3 regions of the Streptosporangium nanhuense genome follow, and region 2 is predicted to be linked to each of the others. Evidence: riboswitches for the same ligand, from Rfam matches in the RefSeq annotation. Region 2 holds a riboswitch; each other region holds the start of a gene.

Region 1 (5,916 bases), on a different contig from region 2:
CCGGGGACTCCCGTGTCGTGATGGGCGAACCTCGACAGGTGCGAGCGCAGTGACGGCGCCGCCTCGGCCGTCCACCACTCGTCGGGGACGTCCACCGTCTCCACGGCGACGCCCCGGGCCGAGAGCAGGACCCGCAGGGAGGTGACCGCGGTGGACGGCAGGCTGAGCACCCGCTGCTCGGCGGCGAGCCCGCGCAGGGTCATCTCGGCGGGGGTCCCGCCGTCGTAGACGGTGATCCCCGGCTGCTCCCCGACCCGGACGAGGTCGTCGGGATCCTCGCGGCGGTGCGGGAAGTAGGCCACCGGACCGGCCGAGCCGAGCCCGGCCAGCCAGGTGAAGTAGCGGTCGCGGTGGATCAGGCCGTTGCGGACCAGCGAGGTGCCGAGGACGACGGTGCGCTCCTCGGGACGGGGCCCGCGCAGCGGCTGGGACCGCAGCCAGGCGAAGTCGTGGGTGACCAGCTCGGCTCCCCCGGCGCGTACGGCCTTCGCCAGGTCGGGGGGCACGGGCAGCGCGGTGAAGATCGACAGTCGTCCCGAGCGGGCGGCGGCGCGCAGCCTGAGCCCGGCCGCCGCGCCGAGGGCGGTCCTGAGCCTTCCGGCCTTCGCCCTGGCCCTCAGCAGGGGCGTTCCCACCCTGCCGGTGAGCAGTTCCAGGAGCCTGATGGTGGCGAGACCGTCGTCGACGATCACGATCCGGCCGGGGAGCGCGGTGAGCCAGCGGAACTGGACCTTGCCGGAGAAGGCGTCGCCCACCACCCAGGTCTCGCCCCGGCGCGGCCTGGGCATGTCCTGCCTGGCCGCGGTGAGCTCCAGCCCCCTCGGCAGGGTGAGACGGCCCAGCTCGCGGCCCGTCACGGCCAGCGGGCGGAGTTTCGCCCTGGGCACGAGATGGCTGCGGGCGCCGAGCAGCCCGGCATGATGTGCCTCCACCGCGCAGAGCATCTGCAGCGGGGACTCCACCCAGGCAACGGCCGAACCCTGATCCCGCGCGTGGTCTCGGCCGTCCTCCACGCCGGGCGATGACCCGTTCACGACTGCCACAACCTAACCCGGTGTGCTTAAGCGCCCGGGAACTGCGGGTGAACAGCCGACCACGCGCGTCTGTTGATGATCGTCCGGACTTTACCCGCGGGCGCGGCGGGGCCTCGGGGAAAGCGTGTTCCTTTACTCGGCACCTTTACCTTCGCGGGGTCACGGAGCCTCGCGGGGCCCCTCACGGGCACATCTCTTTACCTTCCGGGCGGCGAGGCCCGCCCGCTGCCCTCCATCATCGCTCTGAGCTGCGCAAACTCCCTCGGGCGCGGGGCCGGGGCCACTGGATCCGGCGCGCCGCCCCCGGCCCCCGCATGGGGGAACCTCTACCATCGGAATACTTTTTACCATCGAATACATGTTCGAAACTTTACCGGGTGCCTCACGCCCTTACCGAGGGTCCGCTCGCGCGTCATAGCACCCCTCCGCAGGCGACTCGCGGGCGGGTGCGGAAAACCCGGATCGCCGCAGGGGCAGGGGATCCCGACGTCGGCGCGAGTTGCGCCCGACCACCTCGGGGAGGTGTGGCCGAGGTCGCCGCGCCCCGCCTCTCCGGCCGGAGGGCACCCCGCAACACCGACCTGATTCAGGCGTATTCCCAAGTCAAGGCAATATGTCCTACTTGTAATCGTCTGTCCCCCTGACGTACCTTCGTCCTATTCGTGGCGATTGCCTAGGTCTATCCAGGTCTGTGCATTGCCGTCACATTGCCCGACTGTGTCCCACCTGGTGGAGCCCCTCCACCGATGGTGAGCACGGCCGCCGAATCCGCGAGGTCTGCGGAACCGGGGAACCACGTTCCTGGGGTGAATCAGCGCACCTGTGCGCCGTAGGGCACTTCCCAGCCCGAACCCGTCAGCTAACCCGGTAGGCGGAATGGAAGCGAAGCAAGGAGTCGAACCCCCGTATGACTAAGCATCGCCTCATCTCCACCCCCCGCGCCGCCTGCGCCATCATGGGCGCGTGCGTCGCCCTGGCGACCGGCACCACCGGCACCGCCCTGGCCGCCGACGGCCACGGCGTCGTGAACGCGCCGCCCGTCGACACCAAGGCCCAGGACGCCAAGGCCGCCAAGACCCCGCTGCAGATCGTGGCCGAGAGGCTCCCCAAGGTCTCCGCCGCGAAGGTCCTGGACATCGCCTCCAAGCAGATCGGCGTCCGCGAGAACGCCAACGGCGGCGGGACCAAGTTCCACTCCTGGTACATGTCGAGCCCCCGCGCCAAGGAGACCCTCGCGCGCGACGGCGGCAACACCGTGTACGACTACGCCAACGCCCCCTGGTGCGCGATGTTCGTCTCCTGGGTCGGCGAGGTGGCCGGCATCCGCCCCACGATGGGCTGGGACGCCTACACCGTGGCCCACGCCAAGTGGTTCAAGAACAACGGCCACTGGGGCACCATCCCGACCCCCGGCGCCGTCGTCTACTTCGACTGGGCCGGCGGCAAGAGCATCGAGGGCATCGACCACGTCGGCTTCGTGAAGAAGGACAACGGAGACGGCACGATCACCACGATCGAGGGCAACACCGGCAACGGCGACGTCGAGCAGCGCGTCCGTCCCGTCTCCGAGGTCGTCGGCTACGGCTACCCCGTCTACTCCAACTGACCTCACCCGGTCCGCTTCGACCGACCGCGCTCACCGCCGCCCGCGGCCGCCGTTCCCCCACGGCGGGCGCGGGCGTCCCGGCCCCCGCCGGCGAACGACGGCCAGGTCCCGGCCGGTGAACGACGGCCAGGTCCCCGCCGGTGAACGACGGCCAGGTCCCCGCCGGTGAACGACGGCCAGGTCCCCGCCGGTGAACGACGGCCAGGTCCACACGCTCCCGGGGGCGCCGCTCGAACGAGCGGCGCCCCCGGGAGCGTTTCGCGTCCTCCCCCGCCCGGCTCCGGCCCCGGGACCGGGACCGCCCTCCTGCCCGGCCCCCACCTTGGCCCCTCTCCGGCCCGGCCCCGAGGCCGCCCCGCCTCACCTTGCCCTCGTTCCTCCTCGCGCCGGCCTTCCCGGCGCATCCGCTCCAGCCGCGCCCGCCCCTTCCCGGACTCGCCCTGACACCCCCTTGACAAGCCCCGCGCCGACGTCTTCCGAGGCCTCCCCCGACGGACCCTCTCCCAGGAGGACACGAAATGCCCCGACTGTATGCCCGTGAGATGGGAGCGCTCCCAATAACCAGTATGAGGCGTTTGTGAACGTTTCATGCCGGTAGTCCCACCTAAACCGCCCGGATGTAACGGTTGAGTTTCGGCATATTGACGTCCCGGTTGCCTATCGTCCACTCTTCGTGGGAGCGCTCCCAAAGCACATTGAGGAACGACCTCGTCGCGAGGACCGGTTTGTCGGGGACCGGTCCGCGATGTCGCCTCCCAATGATTCGGGCGACCACCTGAGAGGGGTCCGGAATGTTGAACAACAAGCGGCACGGCAAGCTCGCCGCCGTCTCGGTCATGGCGGCCACCGCCCTGGCCATCACGTCGTGCAGTTCCAGTGAGCCCGCCGCGCCCGCAGCGGGCGGTAGCTCCGCCGCCGCGGCCGAGCCGGTGACCATCACCGTGCACACCTTCGGCGGCGGCGAGAACTTCGGCTACGACAAGGCCGTGGAGACGTGGAACGCGGCGCACCCGAACATCCAGGTCAAGTACCAGAACCTGACCGACCGTTTCGAGGACGTCTACCTCCCGCAGCTGCTCCAGCGCCTGCAGGCCAACAGCGGCGCGGCCGACATCATCGCCCTGGACGAGGGCGCCATGGGCCTCATGAAGGCCCGTCCCCAGTTCTTCACCGACCTCGCCGAGTACGGGCTGGACAGCCGCAAGGCCGACTTCCCCGCGGCGAAGTGGGACAACGGCATCAACGCCGACAACAAGCTCTTCGCCCTGGGCACCGACATCGGCGGCATGACCATGTGCTACCGCAAGGATCTGTTCGAGAAGGCGGGCCTGCCCACCGACCGTGAGGAGGTCGGCAAGCTCTGGCCGGACTGGGCCGCCTTCAAGGCGATCGGCGAGAAGTTCAAGGCCGCCAACCCCGGCAAGACCGATCCCAAGTTCCTCGACGGTCCCAACACGCTCTACAACGTGATCCTGTCGCAGGAGGCGCCCAAGAACGGCAACGTCGCCTACTTCGACAAGAACAACCAGCTCATCATCGAGACCAACCCGGCCATCAAGACCTCCTTCGACACGGTGAAGAGCTTCAGCGAGGCGGGCCTGACCGCCAAGCTCGCCTCCTTCACCCCGCCGTGGAACGCCGCGATCAAGAAGGGCGCCTTCGCGACCATGGGCTGCCCGGCCTGGATGCTCGGCGTGGTCTCCGGCGCGGCCGGTGACAGCAACAAGGGCAAGTGGGACGTCGCGTCCGTGCCCGGTGGTGCGGGCAACTGGGGCGGCTCCTACCTGGCCATTCCCAAGCAGAGCAAGCACCCCAAGGAGGCCGCCGAGGTCCTGAACTACCTCACCGGCAAGGAGGGCCACGTGATGGCCTTCCAGGAGGCCGCGGCCTTCCCGAGCTCCCTCCCCGCGCAGCAGGACCCGGCGGTCGCCGACCTGAAGAACCCGTTCTTCAACGACGCGCCGACCGGCCAGATCTTCGGCGCCTCGGTCAAGGACCTGCTGCCCGTCTTCCTCGGCGAGAAGCACGCCCAGGTCAAGACCTCGGTGGAGAAGGTGCTCGAGGGCATGGACCAGGGCTCGGTTCCCTACGACCAGGCCTGGACCAAGTTCCTCGAGGCCGGCGTCAAGGCAGCGGGCTGATCCCCGTACCGACCCGCATCGGCCCGGCTGCGGTGATCCCGCGGCCGGGCCGGTCGCCTGCCCACGCTGAAAGGCACTGACCGATGACACTGCACGTCGACTCCCCGGCCGCGCCACCGCGGCCCGGCCCCCGCCGGCCGGCCGGGCGCCGCGGACCGAGACGGGGCAGTGGGTGGGCCCGGTTCGACCTCCGGGCGACCCCCTACTTCCTCGTATCCCCTTATTTCCTGCTTTTCGCCGTCTTCGGCATCTTCCCCCTCGGCTACACCCTCTGGGTCTCACTGCACGAGTGGGAGCTCGCCGGGGACAAGACCCTCGTCGGCCTCGACAACTACATCGAGCTGATCACCGACGAGGCCTTCTGGAACGCGGTGATCAACACCCTCGGCATGTTCGTCATGTCGACGGTCCCGCAGCTCGTCCTGGCCCTCCTGCTGGCCAACGCCCTCAACAAGCGCATCCGGGGACGGCTCTTCTTCCGCCTCGGCGTGCTGCTGCCGCTGATCACCTCCGTCGTCGCCGTCGCGGTGGTCTTCACCCAGCTGTACGGGCGCGACTACGGCTTGATCAACTGGTTCCTGAGCTTCTTCGGGGTCGACGCGATCAACTGGCAGAACGAGAAGTGGTCCGCGTGGATCGCGATCTCCACGATGATCGACTGGCGCTGGACCGGCTACAACGCGATCATCCTGCTCGCCGCCATGCAGACCATCCCCAGGGACCTCTACGAGGCCGCGTCCATCGACGGCGCCACGCCCAGGCGGCAGTTCTGGCAGATCACCATCCCGATGCTGCGCCCGACGATCATCTTCGTCGTGTTCATCTCCACCATCGGCGGCCTGACGCTGTTCACCGAGCCGGTCATGTTCGACGGCAACCCGACGATGAGCGGCGGCGCCACCGGCCAGTACCAGACCGTGGCGATGTTCATCGTCAAGGAGGCGTTCCGCGACTTCGACTTCGGCTACGCCGCGGCCGCCTCGTGGCTGCTGTTCGCGCTGATCCTCATCGGGACGCTCATCAACTACTCCTTCACCCGCCGTATCGGGGGTTCCAAGTGACGGTCACCCAGCTCCGGCGGCCTCCTGCGCAGCACTCCAGGCGGCCCTCGGGCCCGTCGGCCGCGCGGAACCGC
Region 2 (5,916 bases):
GGCCGGGCTGGACGAAGAGCACCTCGCCGTGGAACCGGAGATCGCCGCGAGCGGGTTCAACACGGGAATACCCGCCGTCGGCGGAACACCCGGACGGAGAGCCGCTCGCTTCATCACCCCGGTGTGAGCCGATGTGACGCAAGCGTATGGAACAAGACGGATCTTCAACACTTTCTCGCCAAGAGTACGACCCGCTCTGGCACGGAGTACATAGTCGTAGACCGTATAACCACCAAACACGATGGCCCCCTCGGACAACCCCGCCAACACCACGCGCCTCCGATCCGGGTCCGTAAGAAGGCCTTCACCGCCTGTCCTGAACGCGCGGCGGAAGGCGAAGAAGAGAATCCGGCACGAGATCGCCGAGGATGCCGGAGGCGCGCCGGGCCGACCATTCGGTGAGTAGTGCGCGAACCCCCGACGGCGGTGGATCCGGCATTGACGCCCCATAGGAGACCCACGGGCGCCGGTGGGCCCGTTGTGGGCACCGTACGCGAATATTCCGGTGGGCGGGGCGAGACTCGGTCATAAGTTGCCCCGCGTTGCTCAGGACGCGGCAAATGGTTTCGCGCTTCCGCGGCCCCCGGACCCCGAGACCCATACGCGGCCCCTAAGGCCCCCCGTTTTCTCACCCGTACGCGAAAACGGGGCCGGCGGTTCAACCGCCGGCCCCGTTATTCAGGGAACTACTTGATCTTGACGACGACCGTCCCGGCCACCTTGTCGTGCAGAGCCTGCTGCAGCGGCTTGTCCCACAGCAGCCACAGCACGTTCACGAGACTGAAGATGTAGACGATGTAGTTCAGGAACGGCACCCAGGTCAGGAACTGCGGACCGTAGAGCACCCCGGCGCGCTTGACCGCCACGTCGGAGCTGAGCCCGCCGGGCGGCAGGGCGCCGCCGACCGGCACGACCTTGATGCCCATGACCATCTTGCCGACCGTCTGCCCGCCCCTGCTGAGCATGAAGAACTCATAGGCGAAGTAGATCCCCGCGGTGATCAGCGTGATGAGGAGAGTCGACAGGAACAGGCCGCCGGCCTCCGTGACCTCGCCCGTCTCGGTGTTGAAACTGGGCAACGTCACGAGCATGCTGGTCAGCACCGCGCTGATGATGAACGTCGGGATCGCCAGGATGACCCCGTCGACGATCCTCGCCACCAGGCGCTGCCACCACTCGGCGAGCGGGGCCGGGGCCCCGGGAGGACCGCCGTACGGCTGGCCGTAGCCCTGCTGCCCGTACGCGGGCTGCTGGCCGTAACCCTGCTGCCCGTAGTCGGGCTGCTGGCCGTAGCCCTGCTGGCCGTACTGCTGCTGGCCGTAGTCGGGCTGCTTGCCGTACGGCTGCTGGCCGTAGTCGGGCTGCTGGCCGTAACCGGGCTGGGGCTGCTGCCCGTAGCCGGGCTGCTGCTGGCCGTAGCCCGGCTGCTGACCGTAACCCTGGTCGGGGGTGGGCTGCTGGCCGTAGCCGGGCTGCTGCCCGTACGCCCCCGTCCCACCCTGCTGACCGTACGCGCCGGTCCCGCCCTGCTGGCCGTAACCCTGGTCGTGGGTGGGCTGCTGGCCGTAGCCGGGCTGCTGCCCGTACGCCCCCGTCCCACCCTGCTGACCGTACGCGCCGGTCCCGCCCTGCTGGCCGTAACCCTGGTCGTGGGTGGGCTGCTGGCCGTAGCCGGGCTGCTGCCCGTACGCCCCCGTCCCACCCTGCTGACCGTAACCCTGCTGCTGGCCGTAGCCCTGCTGCCCGTAGTCGGGCTGCTGGCCGTAACCCTGCTGCTGGCCGTACCCCTGCTGCCCGTAGCCCTGCTGGCCGTAACCGGGCTGGCTCTGTCCTGGGCCGGTGTTCGGCTGTGAGGCCTCCGACCGATATCCCACGACTGTCACGTCGGGATCGAGTTCGTTGGGGGCTCGACCCGCGTTGTGCTGTCCGTAATCCGGCTGTCCCGACGGTGTGCGATCGCGGTCGGGATCATCCTGTCGATACGGCGGCTGTCCGGTGCTCACCGCGTCACCTCACTTAGACTGCGCATGTGGCAAATGTCAGACGCACATGCATGCTGCAGCACAAGGTATCGACATAGGTATCAACAGTCACCTTTCCGATCAGTCAGCTCTAAAGTCATCAGAGTCGGGCTCACGTGTCAGATGTAGCAGCATCCGGGTGTTTCCCAAGGTGTTGGGCTTGACGTGTTCCAGATCGAGGAACTCCGCCACACCCTCGTCGTAGGAGGCGAGAAGTTCCGCGTAGACCTCCGGCGCGACGGGTGTGCCCTGGATTTCCCGGAATCCGTGCCGGGCGAAGAAGTCGACCTCGAAGGTCAGGCAGAAGACCCGGCGCAGCCCGAGCTCGGCGGCCGTGCGAATGAGCGCGGAGACGATCCGGTGGCCGATTCCCAGCCCCCTGCGGGTCGGATCGACGGCGACGGTGCGGATCTCGGCCAGATCCTCCCAGAGGACGTGCAGGGCCCCGCAGCCGATCACCGCCCCCTCCGCGTCGGTGGCGACCCAGAACTCCTGGACGTCCTCGTACAGGGTCACGGTGGCCTTCGCCAGCAGGCGCGGGCCGGCACCGCCGTAGGTGTCGACGAGCCGCCTTATCGCGCGGACGTCCGGGGTGCGTGCGCGGCGGACGGCGACCTCGGCGATCACGGCGACCTCGGTGGTCCCGGCGACCTCGGGACCCGTCCCGGCCTCCGGCGCGCCCCGCTCCGCCTCCGTGGATCCGGCACGCCGCTCCCCGCCGCCGGGGGCGCTGACGACCGGCACGGGAGAATGCTCAGCAAGCTGCTCCATGACCGTTCAGCGTACGTCCTCACCGGTCTTTAATTACGGCTCATCCTTAACTCGCAGCTCGCAGGCCGCACATGACCGTTGGCGATCGCTTTACCACTCTCGGTACGCGGCGCCTCCCGTGTGCCGCAACTCACCTTTGGCACGGTCCCGGACCTGGGAGGACCTCTCGTCCCACCCGTCACACCGAAGGCAAAGCCTGCGTAACGGCTATGTTGATCATATTGAGGTGTGATCTTTTCGTGACACCTCAGTTGCGAAACCTCTACTGAATTCGCAGTTCTGGTTGAGCATGAACCACGGGTGCACTAATCTCCGTGCTCGATGTCAGAGACGTAAAAAGCCTGACCCGCCGAATCCCCCCGCGCGGGGAACCAGGGACCCACCACGTCCTCCGGGGTGAATCCGAGTGCCACCGGCGCACCCGGTAGGGCTGCCTCCGGCCCGAACCCGTCAGCTAACCCGGTAGGCGGCCGAGAGAGGAGCCCGTTGGTGAAGCGCACGCGCGACCTCGGAGGAAAGCAGGCGGGTCACGACACCCGCGATCGAGAACGCGCGCCGCGAGGGCTGCGCCGTCGCATGGCGGTCATCGGCCTGGCATTCGCCACCCTGACCCTCGGCACCCCGCTGGTGTCCGCCACCGCGGACCCCGAGCCCAGCCTCCAGCAGCTGGCCAAGCAGGCCGAGAAACTGCACCAGGAGATCGGCACCCTCGCGGAGCGCTACAACGGCGAGCGGGTCAAGCTCAGGCAGGCCCAGCGGGCCGCGGAGAGCGCCAAGAAGATCCTCGCGTCGAGCGAGTCGGAGCTGGCGTCCCGCCGCACCAAGGCCACCCTCCTGGCGCAGAGCACCTACATGTCGGGCGGCCTGAACTCCGGGCTCGCCTTCACGCAGGCCACCGATCCCGACACCTTCCTCGACCAGGCCACCACCAACTACGCGCTCCAGCAGCAGCAGAGCGAGGAGCTCGCCCAGGTGAGCCGGGCGATCGAGGCCGCCGAGCGGGCCCAGGCCAGTGCCAAGGCCAGGACGACGGAGGTCAAGAAGCTCCTGGCGGAGATCGACGGCAACCGGACCAAGATCGAGCGGCTGGTCGACCGGGTCGAGAGCGACCTGTTCAGCGAGGTGCGCACCAGGGCCGTCAGCAACAGGGGTGCCCGGGTCAAGACGAACGTGCCCATCGTGGGCAGCGGCAAGGGCGCGGAGGCCGCCCGCTGGGCGCTCACCCAGCAGCTGAAGCCGTACGTGTGGGGCGCCGAGGGGCCCAACTCCTTCGACTGCTCCGGCCTGGTCATGTGGGCCTACCAGAAGGTCGGCATCAGCCTGCCGCACTACACCGGCGACCAGTGGACCGCGGGCACCCACGTCTCCAGGAACGAGCTGCGCCCCGGCGACCTGGTCTTCTTCTACAGCGACCTGCACCACGTCGGGATCTACATCGGCGCGGGCCTGATGGTCCACGCGCCCCGGACGGGTGACGTCATCCACATCGCCACGATCGACAACCGGCCCTTCGCCGGAGGCGTCCGCATCGCCGCCTGAGCCGTCTTCCGGCCTGAGCGGTGCGGGCGTCCCTGCCGGCTCGCACGCGTGTCCGGCCCGACCTGCCGGACCGGAGTGGTGTGGCCTGTCCTGCCTGCCGGCTCGCACGCGTGTCCGGCCCGACCTGCCGGACACGCGGCGACGCGTCAGATCAGGCGACGGCGAGCCGCCCAGGCCACGGCCTCGATCGCCGTGGCGACGCCGATGCGGTCGCAGATGCCTCTCAGCCTGCGCCTCACCGTCCGGCCACTGATGTCGAGGCGACGCCCTACCCGATCGACGGTGACACCCTTGGCGAGCTCAGCCAGCAGCACGAGGTCGTCGTCACTGAGACCGATTTCGCTCATGCCCAGGGGGCTGTCGCCATGGCGTGAATCCACTTCTGGATATGCCATCAAGAGTCACTCCCCCCACTCTGGAAACCGGGTGCGAGACGCCGGAAATGAATACCGTCCGCCAGGAACGGTAAACGCCTTGTTCAAAGGTCGTCAAGTTCCGCTCTTCATAGCGTGCGTCCAGTATTGACATAGCAGGCGCTACGTGAAGTACTCATGATATGTCAGTGCCTTTGCGGCTATGTCATGATCGAGCCCAGGCACGAGCCGGCAAGCACCCCCTGGCTGCGACGATCGAAGTCCCGGCAGAACAAGGTTTCGCCGGAACCACCGTCTCGCCGGACACTCCGAAGCCGATCCCCCGGGGATCCCGGCCCGCCCGTATTTTCCGGCAAAAATTGATCTCTTCCCCGCGCTCTCCGGCGACCATGCCTCACCGCCTTGACCACACGCCACGGAAAACGCGGAAATATGAGGGTCAAGGGCGAGGCTTTGCGGCATTCGCGAAGTACCGCGCAACGGCGGACCGTCGGGCGATATTGGACATACTGGAAAGGGATATCTGCACCATGCGGAAAAGCGTCCGGTATTGCGCGGAAGCAGTGGAGCCGGTGGAACCACGGGCCCGGCGACCGTTTCCCACCCACCGGATCCGCCCCGACGCCCCGGGCGCTTCCACGGGGAACCGTCCCGATCCGTGAGACTCCGCGAGGGTGATTCGCCCCGGCGCCCCGAGACGATTCTCCTACGAGGACGGCCAGGAGACGGTGGGGGAACCGCTGCGGCGTGACCCGGCCGCGCGCAGCTCACGCTCCGTTTCGTACCCATTTGTACCCACCGGCGCGAGACCGCGCGGGACGCCGATCGGCGAGGTGGGACGGTGACGGGGCCGCTCGGCGGGAGTGGGCGGGGTGAGGGCGCCGCTCGGCGGGAGCGGGACGGTGACGCTCGGCGCGGCGCCGCGCGGCCTGGCCCGGCTCGGCTCGGCCCGGCGCGGCCCGGCCCGGCGCGGCCCGGCGCGGCCCGGCGCGGCCGATCAGGCTCTCCGGGCGCTCCTCGACCCCGACGTCCCGAGCGGTGAACAGGGCCGCCCCGGCCTCGGCACAGGGGCGCCCCCGCCTGGGAACACACCGTCGCCGGGAGGCGGACAGCCCCTCATGGCGGTGGCGCCGGGCCGGGGAGTCCCCGGCCCGGCGCCACCGCAGAAGGAAGATCGTCCTTCCGTGCCGCCCGCCTGCTCAGGCGGTCGG
Region 3 (5,916 bases), on a different contig from region 2:
GCCGGGTCCTTGAGCAGTCCGACCAGGGCCGCCGCGACCTCGTCGGGGCGGGTGCCGTCGACGACCAGGCCGGTCTCCCCGTTCAGCACGGCGTCGGGGGCGCCGCCGGAGGAACCGGCCACCACCGGCAGGCCGCTGGCGGAGGCCTCCAGGTAGACGATGCCGAGCCCCTCCACGTCGACGCCGCCCAGGCGGGTACGGCACGGCATGGCGAACACGTCGCCCGCGGCGAGGTGGCCGGGCAGCTCCGCCTCCGGCACCGGGCCGGTGATCCTGACCGAACCGCCCATCGGCCGCGCCAGCCGCTCCAGGGTCCTGCGGTACGGGCCCCCGCCGACGATCAGGAGCACCGCGCCGGGCACGTCCCCGACCACGGCGGGCCAGGCCCGCAGGAGCGTGTCCTGGCCCTTGCGCGGCACCAGCCTGGACAGGCAGACCACCACCGGCCGCTCCCCCAGGCCGAGTCGCGCGCGCACCCGCTCCCCTCCGGCCCCGGGGTGGAAGACCTCCGTGTCGACGCCGGGCGCGAGCCGCACCAGCTTGTCGGCGGCTATCACCCGGGCCAGCCGCCGCCGGGTGTACTCCCCCAGGTAGGTGACCACGTCGGCGTCCGCCCCGATCCTGGCGAGCACCCGGCGGCCGGCCGGGACGCCGGCCCAGCCCGCCTCGTGGCCGTGGGTGACCATGACGACGCGGCGGGCCCCGGCCTCGCGCATCCGGGGCGCGAGCAGCCCGAGCGGTGCCGCCGCCCCGAAGACCACGCTGTCGCACCCGAACTCGGCGACCAGCCCGGCGGCCCGGCGGGCGACGGCGGGCGTGGGCAGCATCAGCGAGGTGGGGTGCCGCACGACGGGGTACGGCTGGCGCAGGTCGAAGGCCGCGCTGCCGGCCCACCGGGGGGCGTAGACGACGACCGAGCCGGGCGGGCGGCGGGCGATGAGGCCGTACACGAACGACTGGATCCCCCCCGCGCGGGGCGGGAAGTCGTTCGTGACGACCAGCGTGCGGCTCACGGTTCGGGCAGGCCGTTCAGCCCGGCCCAGGAGCGTGCCAGGGCGATGCGCTGCGGCGTCGTGGGATGCGATGCATAAAGTACATATTCGACTAGATCAGGCGACAAATCCGAAATATTGGTGGCCGCCAGCCGTTTCTGCATGGCGACGAACGTCGCCGGGTCCCTGGTCAGGTCCAGCGCGTGCACGTCCGCCCGGGCCTCGATCTGCCTGCTCACCAGGTTCTGGGCCGGTCCGGACAGGACCGTCGCCAGGCTCAGCATCCCCATGACCAGGCCCACCGCCCTCGGGTCGCCGAGCGAGGCGACCCCCGTCCGGCGCCGTACGACACCCGCCGAGGTCACCGCGTAGAGCAGGCACGCCCCGAACGCCGCGCCCAGGCCGCCGACGAGCGTGCCCGACAGCACGTCGCCCGCCTTGGCGTGGCCCAGCTCGTGCGCGACCACCAGCTCGACCTCGTCGGCGGGCGCGCGGAGCAGCGTGTCGTAGACCACGATCCTGCGGGTCGCGCCGAACCCGGAGACGTACGCGTTGAGCGCGGTGGTCCGCCGGGAGGCGTCGGCGACGAGCACGTTCTCGACCGGCACGCCGTCCCTGGCGGCCATGGCGAGCAGGTCGTCGCGAAGCTGTCCGGCCTCCAGCGGCCTGAAGTCGTTGAAGACCGGCTCGACGAGCACCGGGTAGGCGAAGGAGGCGGCCACGGTCAGCACGAACGCCCCGGCCGACGCGGGGATCCACCAGCGCCGGTAGCGCCGCGCCAGGGCGACCACCGCCAGCACCATGATCGCGGTCAGCGCGGTGCCGATGCCGGTGCTCTTGGCCCGGTCGGCCGACCAGGCCGGCCAGGCCTGGGTGGACAGCCCGAAGTCGCGCAGGTAGCCCTCCGACCACATCCCCAGGGGCCAGCGCAGGATCGCCACGGCCGCCGACAGCGCCAGCACGCCGAGGAGCGTCCGCAGCCACCACGGCCCCGGCAGCCGGTCGGCGAGCCGCGCGCCCAGCGGGGTGGCCACCAGCACCCCCGCCACGACCAGCGTCAGGCCGAGCGACAGGTAGCCGGGAAGGCTGACCAGCGCGTCGAACCTCTCGGCCCTGGCGATCTGCTCGGCGGTGAAGTCACGGGCCGGATCGGGAACGACGGGCGGGGCCCCCTCGGGCAGTGCCCGCCAGGGCGTGGTGAACGCCACGACCGCCAGCGTGACCACCCCCAGGACGGCCAGCGCCCACCCCGCCGACCGCACGCCCGGGGGCGTGTCCGTCGTGCTCAGCGTCACGTGAGTTCCTCCCTGAGGTAGTCGCGCCAGGCTCCGGTGAACTCGGCCACCGGCAGGCCGAGCGTGCTCCCGACATCGCTACCGTAGAGCCTCACCAGGGCCTTCTCTCCGAAGCGCTCCGCGACGAACCTGCAGGCGAGCCACGCCTCCTCGTACGCCTGCGCGAGCCGCGGCGCGCCGGGGGCGAAGTCGGCCGGGGCGGGGAGCCGGGCGGGCAGGACGCCCGCGCGCACCTCCGCGGCCAGCTCCGCGGCGGCCGTGCGCACCGCGAGCCCGGCGTCACGGTAGCCCGCGTAGTCGGCGAAGCCCTCCGAGAGCCACATCGGCACCCGGCCGCCCCGGGTCGCGCCGGTGGCCACGTGGGCGAGCTCGTGGGTGATCACGACATCCCTGCCGGTCCCGGTGAGCCGGGCGTATCCCGACGGCAGGACGATCACCCGGTCCGCGGTCGCCATCGCGGCCAGGCCGCGGGTGCTCCCGGCCCCGGCGAGCGACGCGGCCTCGGCGTCGGTGGCGGGGAAGAGGACCACCGCGTGGACCGGCCCCCAGATCGCCGCGACCGTCGCGCGGGCCCGGTCGGCCCTGGCCGCCAGATCCCGCAGGACGGCGGCCGGGACGCCGTGGCCGATCACGAGCGAGTGCTCTCCCCGGACGGTGACCGCGGCGCCCGGCCACAGATCGTGAGGGTCGCGCGGAGGTGTCCGGGGGCCGTGAGGGGCGTCGGGCAAAAGCGGTGCGGCTCCGGCCAGGAGGGGGCCCGTCCCGGCGAACGGACCGGCGCTCATCAGCGCCAGCATCCCGGCGAGCACGGCGCGGCGCCCTTTCGGGACGGACATACGAGCCGATGGTACTCGACCGGCATGGAGCGGCCCCGGCCCTCCTGGTGGAGGGCCGGGGCCGCTCTTGCGTGCTCGGACGCCTGCCCGGACGCGGGCTCGGTGCCCGTACTCGGATTCCGGGCCTGGGCTTCTCGCTCAGGCCTCGTAGTCCGGGCTCCGTGCCCGGGCTCCGTGCGGGGCTCAGCCCCCGGGCCGTGCCGCTCCTGCGAAGGAGGACCTGTAGTAGCCGGCCAGCCTCACGACACGGACCGTCTTGCCGCTGCTCGGCGAGTGGACCATCCTGCCCTTGCCGACGTACATGCCGACGTGGCCCTTCCCACTGAAGAACATCAGGTCACCGGGGCGCAGCTTGCTCCACGAGACCTTCTTCTTGATCGACCTGTACTGGCTGTGCGTGATCCTGGGGAGGGACACGCCCGCCTTGCGCCAGGCGTACCGGACGAGCCCCGAACAGTCGAACGCTCCGGGACCGGAGGCTCCCCACCGGTACGGGTCGCCGATCTGCTTCTTGGCCGCCGAGACCGCCTTACCGGCCCGGACCTTCTGCAGTGCCGCCTTGCTCCTCCCGACCTTGCCCTTGGCCTTGGCCCTGGTCGCGGTGGTCACGGTTCGAGGGGCGGTCTTCTTGGTGCTCTCGGCCTTCTCGGAGGCGTCGGTCACGCTGTTGAACAAGATCTCCGAGGGGCCGTCCGCCACCGCCTGCGCCGCCGTGGGCCCTAGGGTGACCGCTCCGGCTGAGGCGGTCAGGGTGAGGGCGATACCGCCGATGGAAAGGCGGAAAAGGCGCGACAGACGGGGGTTGTACGGGGTGGTAGACAGGATTTCTCCTTGGGACTTCCACTGATGCCTACCGGGTTAGCTGACGGGTTCGGGCTTGGAAGATGCCCTACGGCACAAATGTGCCGATTCACCCCTGGCCACACTGTGCTGGGCCTTTTGGGTCCCCGGTTCCATGCCTCCTGGCTGCATAGATTCGGCGGGCCGCCGTGATGAGCCCTGCCCCCGGGTGGGGGCGCGGCGGCCGGTTGGATTTCTATAGGGACACCGGCCCGAAGACCGACATTCGCCGCGACGGCGTGGCTTGCACGTCGCGACGCCAGAAGTTACCCCGATCTCCAACTTTCGGCAAAGCATTCGCCAAATCGGGTGACCGGACAGCCCTCTTGATCTTCCTGTTACCCCTGCTAAATGGCTATTTATGCTATTGAGATATGACCCTCGTCACACGACCGGCATCACTCTGATTAATAGTGATTTCTGTAATATTCATCACATCGCCGCGCCTGAGGCTTGGCCTTAGAATGCGCCGCCCCCGGACGATCGGGCCTCTCGGCCCCTGCGCGCACGTGCCGGCACCATGGATCGACCTCCGGAAATCCGCCCGAACGACCTCAAAACCGGCGGCGCCGAGCGCCAGGACGGACATCGGTTCACCCGGCCCCCCGATCGCGCGGGCACGGGACGCGGTGGAGCCTGGCGGCCTCCCAGGGGCCGGGGAGCCGGTGGAGCGCACGGCGAGGTGTGAACGCCTCAGTGAGGGCCCTGCGCGCTCTCAGGGCGGAGCCCACCCGGGCCCCGGCACGTGTCCTCAAGGGGAGCCCGCACGAACCCGATGCGCTCTCAGGACGGAGGACACGCGCCCAGGCCCTGGGAGCCCGCTCCGGACGGCGCGGGCACCCGGGAGACGTCCACCGTCACCACGCGCCGGAGCCGGAACCCATCGGCCCCGCTCAGGGCTCGGCGGGCAGGGCTCAGGGGCGGACGGCTCCGACGATGCGGCGGCCGTAGGAGGAGAGCGGGACGACCTTCACGACGTCACCGGTCTGCGGGGCGTGCACGATGTTGCCGTCGCCCGCGTACATGCTGACGTGGCCGAGACCCTCGCTGAAGATGAGGTCGCCCGGCTGGAGCTCGCTCAGCGACACCTTGCGGCTCGCGCCCCAGCTCCACTGCTCCCAGGTCGTACGGGGAAGGCTGACCCCCCCGCTGCGCCAGGCCCCCTGGACCAGGCCGGAGCAGTCCCAGCCGCTGGGACCCGTGCCGCCGTACCGGTAGGGCTTGCCGATCTGGGCGAAGGCGAACTGCAGGGCGGCACGGGCGTTGCCCGAGGCGGAGCCGTTGTACTGGAGTCCGGAGCTCTCGGGGTTGCCCGTCTTGAAGACGTTGAGCTCGCGCAGGAGCTTCGTCTGGGCCCTGACCATCTTGTCGGCCTTGGCCTTCTCCTTGGCCAGGTCGTCACGCGTCTCGTCGGCTTCGGCCAGCGCGTCCTTGGCCTGGTCGCGACTGGTCCGCAGCGCCTTGGTGGCCTCGTCGAAGGCGCTCAGGGACTGGGCGCGGGAGGTGGACATCTGGTCGGCGGCGGCCAGGCCGCTCAGCAGCGCGCCGGGGTCGCTCTGGTAGATCATGCCTTCCCAGCCGTTGATCACCCCGACCTGGTAGGTGCTGACCGCCATCGTGACGAGCTCCTTGCGCAGCCCGGCGACCTGCTCGTTCTGGCGGCTCAGGTCGTCGTTGAGCGTGCGGTACTTCTTCCTGGCCCGCTTCCACTTCTCCGAGGCCTGGTTGTACTTCTCGACGACCTGGTCGGCCTGCTCGTTGAGCTTGTCCAGCTTCTTCTTGGCCTGGGCGAGCGTCGGCTTCGGCTCGGCGAACGCTCCGCCGACCGGCATCATCAGCAACGCGAGGGCGAGCCCGGCCGCCACCGGCATCCGAATCAGTCCAACCGGCAAACCCGCCACGGCCACGTCAACGCCTCCCGACTGCACCAGACCTGCGGCGAATAGTACAGAA

The links. A riboswitch is a leader RNA that binds a small molecule or an ion and turns the genes downstream of it on or off. The one in region 2 is predicted to bind cyclic di-AMP.
Region 1: linked by a shared signal. The riboswitch ahead of AC5L38_RS04055 (CHAP domain-containing protein) and the one ahead of AC5L38_RS15690 (C40 family peptidase) in region 2 are both predicted to bind cyclic di-AMP.
Region 3: linked by a shared signal. The riboswitch ahead of AC5L38_RS05805 (C40 family peptidase) and the one ahead of AC5L38_RS15690 (C40 family peptidase) in region 2 are both predicted to bind cyclic di-AMP.

Annotation. Positions count from the first base shown of each region.
Region 1 covers NZ_JCADBG010000001.1:969,159-975,074, reverse strand. The annotation lists gene AC5L38_RS04060 (hypothetical protein) at 1-962, opposite strand, end outside; cyclic di-AMP (ydaO/yuaA leader) riboswitch at 1,785-1,923, shown strand; gene AC5L38_RS04055 (CHAP domain-containing protein) at 1,942-2,640, shown strand; gene AC5L38_RS04050 (ABC transporter substrate-binding protein) at 3,432-4,781, shown strand; gene AC5L38_RS04045 (carbohydrate ABC transporter permease) at 4,865-5,842, shown strand.
Region 2 covers NZ_JCADBG010000007.1:114,181-120,096, reverse strand. The annotation lists gene AC5L38_RS15700 (RDD family protein) at 687-1,874, opposite strand; gene AC5L38_RS15695 (amino-acid N-acetyltransferase) at 2,103-2,648, opposite strand; cyclic di-AMP (ydaO/yuaA leader) riboswitch at 3,130-3,276, shown strand; gene AC5L38_RS15690 (C40 family peptidase) at 3,282-4,331, shown strand; gene AC5L38_RS15685 (helix-turn-helix domain-containing protein) at 4,478-4,678, opposite strand; gene lysX (bifunctional lysylphosphatidylglycerol synthetase/lysine--tRNA ligase LysX) at 5,905-5,916, opposite strand, start outside.
Region 3 covers NZ_JCADBG010000002.1:200,347-206,262, reverse strand. The annotation lists gene AC5L38_RS05820 (glycosyltransferase family 4 protein) at 1-1,013, opposite strand, end outside; gene AC5L38_RS05815 (M48 family metallopeptidase) at 1,010-2,287, opposite strand; gene AC5L38_RS05810 (hypothetical protein) at 2,284-3,123, opposite strand; gene AC5L38_RS05805 (C40 family peptidase) at 3,307-3,786, opposite strand; cyclic di-AMP (ydaO/yuaA leader) riboswitch at 3,956-4,115, opposite strand; gene AC5L38_RS05800 (C40 family peptidase) at 4,878-5,834, opposite strand.